Candidatus Pseudothioglobus singularis PS1: one gene and its partner. The protein of the gene in region 1 interacts with the protein of each later gene in a pairwise test. Links are inferred from orthologs where the notes say so. Each region holds a gene or a part of one and is shown on either strand. Other genes may lie near its edges. The genes, in order: eno and rpe.

Region 1 (3,262 bases):
CCAAAATAAAAAAAGCCTATAAGCGCCTTGCTATGAAATATCATCCAGATCGTAATGCGGATGACAAGGTTGGTGCAGAAAAAAAATTTAAGGAAGTCCGTAAAGCTTATGACGTTATCTCAAATCCGCAAAAAAGATCAGCCTATGATCAATTTGGGCATGCAGGTGTAGAACAAGGTGGACAAGGCTTTGGTGGTGGTAACCCATTCGGTGGTGCTGGAGGTTTTGGTGACATTTTTGGAGATATTTTTGGTGGTGGCAATTCAAAACCAGACAACAGAGGCTCAGACCTTCGATATGATTTAGAAATTGATTTAAAACAAGCTGCTGATGGCGATACAGTCAAAATAAGAGTCCCAAAAAATGATACCTGTGATACATGCTCTGGAAGCGGCGCAAAACCTGGAACTTCTGTTAAAACTTGTGGAAATTGTCGTGGAACAGGTCAAACGACTATGCAACAAGGTTTTTTCGCTGTCCAGCGTCCTTGCAATCAATGTAATGGGTCTGGTGAAAAAATTGAATCTCCTTGTGGAACCTGTCGTGGTCAGGGCGTTGTTAGGAATCAAAAAACTCTGTCTGTAAAAATTCCAGCAGGTGTAGACACTGGTAATCGAATAAGACTCAGTGGTGAGGGTGAGGCTGGCTTGCGTGGTGGCCCTCATGGAGATCTATATGTTCAAATTCATATCAAAGAGCATGCTATATTTGAGCGTGATGGGAATGATTTGTATTGCGAAGTTCCAATTGATTTTGCAACCTCAGCACTTGGTGGGTCAATTGAAGTGCCTACACTCAAAGGCAAGCTAAAAATTAACGTTCCAGCAGGCACACAAACCTCTAAACTTTTTAGGTTGAGAGGTAAAGGCATGCCAGCAATGAGGCATAGTGGTTCTGGTGATTTACTGTGCCAAGTCAAAGTTGAAACTCCTGTCAATTTAAACTCCAAACAAAAGAAGTTATTAAAAGACTTTTCAAACTCTTGTGAGGCCAAGCATCACCCTGAGTCTGACTCATTTTTTGGTAAAATGAAATCATTCTTTGATTAACTCTGAAACAATTTGTAACAAAGAATCAATTGTCCAACTATAAAATTTCTTTTTTTAACTTACAAATCTCAAGATGAAGATTCAAAAAATTAATGCGCGTGAAGTATTAGATTCAAGAGGAAATCCTACTGTTGAAGCTGATGTAACCTTAACTAATGGCATTGTTGGTCGAGCCATCGTCCCTTCAGGAGCTTCAACAGGCCAAAGAGAGGCTTTAGAGCTTAGAGATGGTGACAAAAATCGCTACCTTGGTAAAGGCGTTCTTAAAGCAGTTAAATTTATAAATACCGAGATAAATTCTGCTCTTCAAGATTTAGAAGTATCAAACCAAAAAATGATTGATCAGACAATGATTGATTTAGATGGCACAGAAACAAAATCCAGACTTGGTGCAAACTCAATACTAGCAGTATCTCTTGCGTGCGCCAAGGCAAATGCTAAATCCCAAAACCAATCTTTATTTCGTTCATTTAATTTTTCAAATTCTTTTCAATTACCTGTTCCAATGATGAACATTATTAATGGAGGTGAACATGCCAATAATAGTGTTGATATTCAAGAATTTATGATTATTCCGGCAGGTGCTCCCAGCTTCAAAGAGGCGCTTCGGTATGGCACTGAAATTTTTCATCATTTAAAAGCTGTCCTTGATAAAAAAGGGCTTAATACTGCTGTGGGTGATGAAGGCGGCTTTGCACCTGATTTGAAATCTAATGAAGAAGCGCTAGAGGTCATTATTAAGGCAATTAAAAGTGCTGGATATACTCCTGGAAAAGATATTTTTATTGGCATTGATGCAGCAAGCTCTGAGTTTTATAAAGATGGAACTTACAATTTAAAATCAGAAGGTTTAAAGTTAACAAATAGTGAGTTTGTTGATTATCTTGTATCATGGGTCAAAAAATACCCAATTATCTCAATTGAAGACGGTATGGATGAAAATGACTGGGAGGGCTGGGAAATGCTTACTCATAGATTGGCAAATTCTGTTCAACTGGTTGGTGATGATCTTTTTGTAACTAATAGTGAGATTCTTGCAAAAGGAATTGATAATAATATCGCAAACTCAATACTTATTAAAGTAAATCAAATTGGTACGCTTACTGAAACGTTTGACGCGATGAAGATGGCGCTTGAGGCAAATTACACGTGTGTGATGTCGCACAGAAGTGGTGAAACTGAAGATACAACAATCGCTGATCTGGCAGTTGCGACAAGTTGTGGTCAGATTAAAACAGGATCCTTGTCTCGCTCTGACAGATTAGCGAAATATAATCGCCTTCTCAGGATTGAAGAGGAATTAGGAAGCATGGCGGTCTATCCTGGCCTTAATGCTTTTGATAATTTACGATAGTAGGCATACCTGCTTGTTTTAGTCCATTAAGTTGATTTAAGGTTAAAATATAACCTCATTGACTATTTTGGGTGACTGATTGGAATCACTGTCGACTTTTTGGCTAAGTTTTATACTTTTTATTCTTATTATTGCTTCGGCATTCTTTTCCGCATCAGAAACTTCGATGATGGCGCTCAATCGCTATCGACTCAAAGCTCTAAGTGCAAAGAATAATGCTCAAGCCAAAAGAGTAGAGAAACTTCTAAACAAAATTGATTACTTGATTGGAGGTATTTTACTTGGCAATAACTTTGTCAACATACTTGCAGCAAGTATTGCAACTCTTCTCTCTTTAAAATTATTTGGAGAGGGCTCAGTCATCGTTGCCTCATTAGTTCTGACTTTGGTCATTCTAGTATTTGCAGAAAATACGCCAAAGACTTTTGCAGCCAAAAATCCTGAAAAAATTGCATTACCTGCGTCTTGGATATTAGAGATACTGATAAAAATTTTCAAGCCTCTAATCTATCTAATATCGATCATCTCTAAATTTATTTTAAAGCTACTTGGACTTAAAAATGTTAGTAAAGATATTTTAAATTCTGAAGAGCTCAGAATGGCTGTCAAAGATTCAAAATCGCAAATGTCAAAGAATTATCAGAGCATGTTGCTCAATATTATTGATCTTGAAAAAGTTAAAGTTGAGGATATTATGATTCCGCACCATGAGTTAGTTAGTGCCGATGCCAATGATGATGAAGAATTATTTGAGCAATTTAAACGAATTCAACACAACCGTCTACTTCTTTTTGAAGGATCAGAAAACAATATTATTGGAACAATACATATGAGAGATATACTCAATATCTATGCCAAA
Region 2 (7,820 bases), 1.2 Mb from region 1 along the record:
TGAAGGAAAAGAATATGTTGTTAAAGATGGAGATGTTGTTCACTTCTTATTTAATGTTTAAGTGTCCTCACAAATGAAAAATACAAAATTACTTCTAATTCTTGACGGATGGGGCTATTCAAGTAATTCTGCAAATAATGCTATTGCTCTAGCAAAAACGCCAAACTGGGATCTCTTTATAAAAAACTATCCTAATACACTTATTGGAACTTCCGGAGAAAGCGTTGGTCTGCCTATAGGTCAAATGGGAAACTCTGAAGTAGGTCACCTAACAATTGGATCTGGAAGAATTATTGAACAAGACTTTACTAGAATTGACAATGACATCGACTCTGGTGAATTTTTTAACAATAAAACTCTTTGTAAAGCTCTAGAGCTGGCGTCTCAAAACAATAAAGCTGTCCACATTCTTGGCTTATTATCGGATGGCGGCGTTCACTCTCATCAAAATCATATTTTTGCAGCACTTGAGCTTGCCAAACAAAAAAACTGTAACCAAGTTTATTTTCATGTCTTTACCGATGGTCGTGATACCCCGCCAAACAGCGCCTCAAAATATATCGAACAACTAGAATCTAAAATTTCAGAAACAAATGTTGGAAGAATCGTCTCAGTAGTTGGCCGCTTTTATGCAATGGATAGAGATAACAGATGGGAGAGGGTTGCTCAGGCTTATGATTTAATTTCTGGAGAGAAGGCTGAGCGCTCTTCAGAGAGCGCAATAGAGGCCATTCAACAGGCATATAAATTAGGTGAAAATGATGAGTTTATAGCTCCAACATCAATTGGTGAGGCCGTTAAAATCAATCAAGATGACCTTGTAATCTTTATGAATTACCGAGCAGACAGAGCAAGAGAAATAACGCTTGCTCTTACCTCTAGAGCATTTGATGAGTTTAGCCGAAAACATTTTGTGAAGTGCAATTTTATTTGTCTAACAGAATATAAAAAAGACCTTAATCTAGAGTGTGCTTATCCGCCAATTTCAGTTAAAAATACCCTTGGTGACTGTGTCTCTAGCTCTGGATTCAATCAACTAAGGATTGCTGAAACAGAAAAATATGCTCATGTTACTTTTTTCTTTAATGGTGGCGAGGAAGAAATCCTGCCTGGAGAAGATAGAAGGCTCATTCAATCGCCCAATGTCAAAACATATGACCTTCAGCCAGAAATGAGCGTATATGAGCTTACCGATAATCTTATTTCTGCGCTAGAAGAAAACAAATATAAGCTAATTGTATGTAACTTTGCCAATACTGATATGGTTGGCCATACTGGTAATCTAGATGCTGCTATTAAAGCTGTAGAAGCGGTTGACAATTGTCTCGGCAAAATATACAAAGTGGCCTCAGAGAATGCTACTGAGATTTTGATCACTGCTGACCATGGAAATGCAGAGCAGATGGTTGACTCTAATACTCAGAAGAGCCATACTGCTCACACCACAAATCCAGTGCCATTAATTTATATTGGAAAAAAGAAAGCCTCACTACTGGGGCCACATCTTGGTACACTTGCAGACTTGGCACCAACACTTTTAGCCCTCATGGACATTAAACAACCCGCTGAGATGTCTGGCCAAAACCTTTTAATTGAGTAACGGAGATAATCATGAAACAAGACAATTTTATTGCGCCTTCAATTCTCTCTGCAGATTTTGCCAAACTTGGCGAAGAGGTTGATAACGTTTTAGTTGCGGGTGCTGATATAGTGCATTTTGATGTGATGGACAATCATTATGTACCCAATCTAACAATTGGCCCTTTAGTTTGTGAAGCGTTAAGAAGCCATGGTGTAACTGCACCAATTGACGTCCATCTCATGGTCAAACCTGTGGACAGAATCATCCCTGACTTTGCTAGTGCTGGCGCCTCGTATATCACCTTTCATCCTGAAGCTTCAGATCATGTTGACCGTACGATTGGCCTGATTAAAGAAAGCGGCTGTAAAGCTGGACTAGTTTTTAATCCAGCCACACCTCTTCACTATCTAGAGCATACAATTGAACAACTCGATATGGTGCTGCTAATGTCCGTTAATCCAGGCTTTGGAGGACAATCTTTTATCCCTCATACTCTAGAAAAATTAAAAGCTGTCAGAAAACTAATTGACTCTCATGGCCTGGCAACAAGGCTTGAGATTGATGGCGGAGTTAAGATTGACAACATTAAAGAAATAGCCTCTGCCGGTGCTGATACATTTGTTGCAGGGTCTGCTATTTTTAATACTGAAAACTACAAAGCGACAATTGATGAAATGCGCTCAGAGCTGGCTTTAGCAAAGTAGCTTTTTATTCGCTTAAAGCTTTCAATTTTCGAAAGTAAATTCGCGTAATTTCAAAACAACTCTACAATTAGTTGTGAGAAAATATTGGTTTGTTTTCTAAAACTATTGCTTATGGGTAAGTCTTCCTTTTTTGGGCCTGAAACTATTTCGCTTCACACTGGGTATCAACCAGACCCTTCGTTTGGTAGTCGCGCCGTCCCGGTTTACCAAACAACATCTTATGTCTTCGAAACTGTAGATGATGCCGCTGCACTCTTTAACATAGAAAAAGGTGGTCACATATATAGCCGTATGACTAATCCAACAGTGGCTGTTTTAGAACAGAGAATTGCTGCACTTGAAGGGGGCGTTGGAGCAATCTGTACGGCTTCTGGAATGAGCGCCCTGTTTGTAACATTTGTAAGCTTATGTTCAGCTGGTGATCATATTGTAAGCGCCTCACAAATTTATGGGTCAACAGCGACCCTTCTTAAACACACACTTAAACGGTTTAACATTGATTGCACTTTTGTTTCTATTAATGATGAAAAAGCTCTTAAATCTGCCATTCAAGAAAATACAAAACTTATTTTTTGTGAATCGATTGGCAACCCTGGGCTTGAGGTTTCAGATCTTCCAAAAATTTCAAAAATAGCTCATCAAAATAGCTTGCCGCTCATAGTTGATGCAACTTTTTCAACGCCTATCCTTTGTAAACCTTTTGATCATGGCGTTGATGTTGTAGTTCACTCTGTGACTAAGTGGATGGGGGGTCATGGTGTTGCCGTTGGAGGAGTCATTGTTGATGGCGGAGCTTTTGACTGGGGCTCCTCTAAGAAACACCCTGTCCTCACTACTCCATACGAGCCATTTCATGGAATAAACTTCTGGGAGGAGTTTGGACCGTCAGCTCTTTCAATGAAAATTAGAGCTGAGTCTATGCGTGACTTTGGCCCTGCAATGAGTCCTCATAGTGCGTTCTTACTTCTCCAAGGAATTGAAACCCTTAGTCTGCGAATGAATCAACATGTAAAAAATGCGCTAAAACTTGCAAAATGGCTTCTTGAGCAATCCGCAGTTATGTGGGTTAATCATCCTGACTTGCCCGAAAATCCTACCTATGAAATTGCAAAAGCACTTTTCCCTAATGGTGCTGGATCAATGCTATGCTTCGGTGTTAAAGGAGGAAGAGAGGGTGGAGCAGCATTCATTAATGCTCTTAAATTATCTTCAAATTTAGCAAATGTTGGTGATTCTAGAACTTTGGTTTTGCATCCAGCTAGCACAACTCACTCTCGCCTTGATGATGAAGCGATGAAGGCTTCAGGCACTAGTCCTGACTTAATTCGAGTTTCAGTTGGAATAGAGTCTGTTTCAGATATTATTAATGATTTTAAAATCGGCCTTAAGGCAGTAGAAAAGACAACTTCATAATGAACATTGTTGTTGAGGGAGTAAATATATTTGCAGCAACTGGAGGATGTGCTTTTGACCCAAAAAAACCGACAGTGGTTTTTGTTCATGGAAGTGGGCTAGATCATAGATCATGGGCTCTTCAGTCAAGATGGTTTGCCTTTCATGGTTACTCAGTATTTGCGCCTGACTTTCCAGGTCACAGCCTGTCAGAAGGAGAGCCCCTAAAGTCAATAGAGAGCATGGGTAAATGGCTTGTGAAAGCTATCAATCATTCTGGTGCAGAATCTGTACATCTTGTAGGTCACTCTCAGGGCTTTCTTGTTGCTTTAGAAGCTGCAACGTTACTGGGAGAAAAGATAAAATCCCTAACAGCAGTTGCTAGCGCCTCGGCAATTCCTGTTAACGAGTCTCTAGTCGAAACTGCCAAAAAAAATACGGAAGAAGCTGCTGAGATGCTTTTGAAATGGGGCTTTGGATCTCTATCTCATTCAGGCAGTAGTGCCATTCCTGGAATGCAGCCGATAGGTATTGGACGACAAATCATGTCAAAGAATCCATTAGCTGAAGACCTCTTGGCTTGCAATAACTACAAAAATGGAGCTAACTGTGCAAAAGCAATTAAAGTGCCCTCAAATGTAATTCTGGCAACTGAAGATAAAAATACTCCTTACAAATTTGGACTAGAGTTAGCAGAGCTGCTGGGTGCAAAGACAACAACCATTTCTGGTGCTGGACATATGCTCCCTATAGAGTCGCCAAAGAGTACTTTAGATGCTATTAAAACATTCATTTTAAAAACAAGCTCATGAATAAAATTAAAAAAGTTGGCGTCATTGGCGCCGGAACAATGGGGGCTGGTATTGCTGGCCAAGTAGCAAACGCTGGCATAGAGGTGTGGCTTCTTGATCTTCCTTCTGATAGCGATAATGTTAACAGCTTGGCGGAGAGAGGCCTTCAAAGGCTCAAAGACCCAGATATGCCAGGGATTATGAGCAAAGAGGCCGAACAGCTTATTAATCTTGGAAACACCAGAGATCATTTTGATGAACTCAAAAATTGTGACTGGATTGCTGAAGCTGTTGTAGAAAGGCTTGATATAAAACAAGCGCTCTATCGGCAGCTTAATGAAAGCTGTAAAGACTCTACTATAATCACTTCTAATACCTCTACTATTCCGATTAGTCTTCTGACTGAAGGCATGCCAAAAAGCTTTTGTGAGCGTTTTGCAATTACTCATTTTTTTAATCCAGTTCGCTTCATGAGACTTCTAGAACTAGTTCGAGGTGAGCAAACTAGACAAGACGTTATGGACACACTTGATGTATTTTGTGAAACGATGCTTGGAAAGGGGGTTGTCCCTTGTCTCGATACGCCTGGCTTTCTTGCAAATCGAGTTGGTGTTTTTGCAATTCAGTGCGCCCTTCATAAGGCATTTAAATATAATCTCTCCCCAATAGAAGCGGATGCTTTTTTTGGAAGGCCCCTTGGTTTACCCAAAACTGGAGTATTTGGACTTTATGACTTGATTGGCATCGACCTTATGGCTGATGTTGCAAAAAGCCTGGAAAATATCTTGCCCGAAAACGATGCTTTTCATAAATTCGCATCGCCAATAGAGTTCGTCTCTAACATGATTGCTAATGGCCAAACTGGGAATAAAAATGAACAGGGTTTTTATAAGCAGGCTGGAGATGAAAAAAAGGTTATCGACTTTTTAAGTGGAGACTATGTTGATCATGAGAGACTGAAAACACCTTTGTTGGAAAAGGCGGAAAAAGTTGGTGTAACTGCAATTATCAGCGATGAAAGTAAATACGGCCTCTTCATTTGGGAGGTTCTCTCTGAGACTTTATGCTATGCAGCCTCATTAGTGCCAGAAGTTACTGAAGATCTTGCCCAAATTGATGATGCTATGAAGCTTGGCTATAACTGGGTTAAAGGGCCATTTGAACTTATTGATGAGATAGGTATCGATTACTTGGTCAACAGGCTTAAAAAAAGCGGCAAAGATGTACCTGACTTCCTTTTAAGTAGCTTAAACAATAAGTTTTATAATACTACCAATTCAGTCTTAAGTGTTCTATCTCCATCTGGAAAGCTTAGCCCAATTGTTAGGCCAAAAGGTGTTCTTAGGTTCTCTGAAGCAAGACAAACACTAGTGCCCATCAATGTTAATGAGTCTGCTAGTTGGTTTGAATATGAGGGTGCGGCCATAGTCGAGTTTCATTCAAAAGCAAATGCACTTGACAGTCAAAGCTTAGATATGATTTCTGAAGCAGTTACTTACTCAGAGAAAAAAGGACTTAGAGGTGTAATAGTACACAATGACTTTCAGCATTTTTCTTGTGGTGTTAGCCTTTGGAGTGTTAGAGAATGCTTTGAAAAAAATGATTTCGATGGGCTTGATGCCTTTCTTACCTATTTTCAAAATACAATGCTTCAAATGAGAGACTCGAAACTTCCTGTTATTGCTGCGCCAGTGGGTATGTCTATCGGAGGTGGATTTGAAGTTGTGTTGCATGCTGACCATGTAGTAAGCCACGCCAACTCTGTGATGGGCCTAGTTGAGTCTTTTGTTGGAGTTGTGCCAGCAGGAGGTGGGTGTAAAGAAATGCTTTATCGATGGACTGAAAAATTAAACGATACGCAAAAAGGGGCTTGGAAATCATTTATGAATATAGGCCTGGGTAGAAAAGCTAACTCGCCTCAAGAGGCTGATGCATTAGCTATGCGAAGGGCTGATGATGTATTTCAGATGAATCGTGATCGAATTTTAAATATTGCCCTTTCAAAACTTGACGACACAAAAAAAGCTAGCCAAAGGAGCCCACTTGCCTTATCAGGCGCTGAGCACTTCAAAGAAATGCTAGAATGGCTTGAGGTTAACAACAAAAAAGGAATGCTTACACCGCATGATGTCACTGTTGGAACCGAGATTGGCCGAATAATGTCTGGAGGTGACTGCCCAGCAGGCACTGTTTTTTCTGAACAGGAAATTTTAGATGCTGAGCGCTCTTCTTTTATCACTCTTGCGCAAACTCAAGAAACTCAAGCAAGAATTGTGTCCATGCTAGATAATGGCGTTACTCTAAGAAATTAACAGTTAAGGCTATGAATAAAAATCCTGCTAATTTTGTACCCCTTACTCCTATCTCTTTTTTACATAGAACTGCAGATATCTACGGAGAGCATCAGTCTGTTCTCTATGAAAATAGGTCTTATACCTGGAGAGAATCTAGAGAGAGGTGTGTTCGAATTGCCTCCAGTCTAAATGGTCATGGTGTCATGCCAGGAGACACCGTTTCAGTGCTCGCATTCAATACACCAGAAATGTTTGAGTCACATTTTTCAATTCCTATGGCGGGTGCAATTCTAAACACGATAAATATCAGGCTTGACGCTCCAACTATCGCTTATATTTTTGATGATAGCAATGCAAAAATGCTCTTTGTTGATAGAGAGCTTTATAGTGTTGCCTCAGAGGCACTAGCTATAGCCTCAGTTAGTCCAAAGATAGTTGTAATAAATGATTCTTTTGCCAGCTCACAGCCGGACGTCTCCAGTGAAGCAATAGACTATGAATCTCTTGTTAAAAATGGAGACCCTCTTTATAGCTGGACAATGCCCAGCGATGAGTGGAGCCCGCTCTCACTTAGCTACACCTCTGGAACAACAGGTAAGCCCAAGGGCGTGGTTTATCATCACCGTGGTTCGTATTTAATGAGCATGGGCACTGTTGTTGGCTGGAACCTTCCTAATCATCCTGTTTACTTATATTCTGTTCCATTATTTCATTGCAATGGTTGGGGACATGCCTGGACAATGGCCGCTCTTGCTGGGACCATAGTTTGCCTCAGGTCTTTTGATCCTGAAAAAGTATTTAGTTTGCTTGATGAGCACCGAGTCACTCATTTTGGCGGGGCTCCAATAATGCTTAATATGCTTGCCAACGCCTCTAAAGAGATAAAAAAATCATTTAAAAGAGAAATCAAGGTAATGACTGCTGGCGCCCCGCCTCCCGCGAAAGTTTTAGAAAGCATGATGTCGTTAGGATTTAACGTTATGCATGTCTATGGGCTGACAGAAACATATGGACATATTCTTCAAGCAGCTCCTCAGGCATCATGGCTCAATGAAAG

Evidence for each region.
Region 2: the proteins of eno (region 1) and rpe interact in binary tests that used the Escherichia coli proteins (3 or more experiments, as listed by UniProt). The link is inferred for Candidatus Pseudothioglobus singularis PS1 from one-to-one orthologs.

The regions. Positions count from the first base shown.
Region 1 is NZ_CP006911.1:1,214,129-1,217,390, forward strand. What follows is about bases 298-3,262. They hold eno (phosphopyruvate hydratase), read left to right. Parts: upstream 298-1,122; coding sequence 1,123-2,403; downstream 2,404-3,262. Other genes in these bases: dnaJ (molecular chaperone DnaJ), read left to right, coding at 298-1,049; W908_RS06175 (HlyC/CorC family transporter), read left to right, coding at 2,483-3,262. In the rest of the region: more of dnaJ, read left to right, coding at 1-297. UniProt on the Escherichia coli protein: Catalyzes the reversible conversion of 2-phosphoglycerate (2-PG) into phosphoenolpyruvate (PEP). It is essential for the degradation of carbohydrates via glycolysis.
Region 2 is NZ_CP006911.1:23,561-31,380, reverse strand. What follows is about bases 701-3,448. They hold rpe (ribulose-phosphate 3-epimerase), read left to right. Parts: upstream 701-1,611; coding sequence 1,612-2,286; downstream 2,287-3,448. Other genes in these bases: W908_RS00130 (O-acetylhomoserine aminocarboxypropyltransferase/cysteine synthase family protein), read left to right, coding at 2,398-3,448; gpmI (2,3-bisphosphoglycerate-independent phosphoglycerate mutase), read left to right, coding at 701-1,600. In the rest of the region: redox-regulated ATPase YchF, read left to right, coding at 1-61; more of gpmI, read left to right, coding at 74-700; more of W908_RS00130, read left to right, coding at 3,449-3,699; W908_RS00125 (alpha/beta fold hydrolase), read left to right, coding at 3,699-4,490; W908_RS00120 (3-hydroxyacyl-CoA dehydrogenase/enoyl-CoA hydratase family protein), read left to right, coding at 4,487-6,781; W908_RS00115 (long-chain-fatty-acid--CoA ligase), read left to right, coding at 6,793-7,820. UniProt on the Escherichia coli protein: Catalyzes the reversible epimerization of D-ribulose 5-phosphate to D-xylulose 5-phosphate.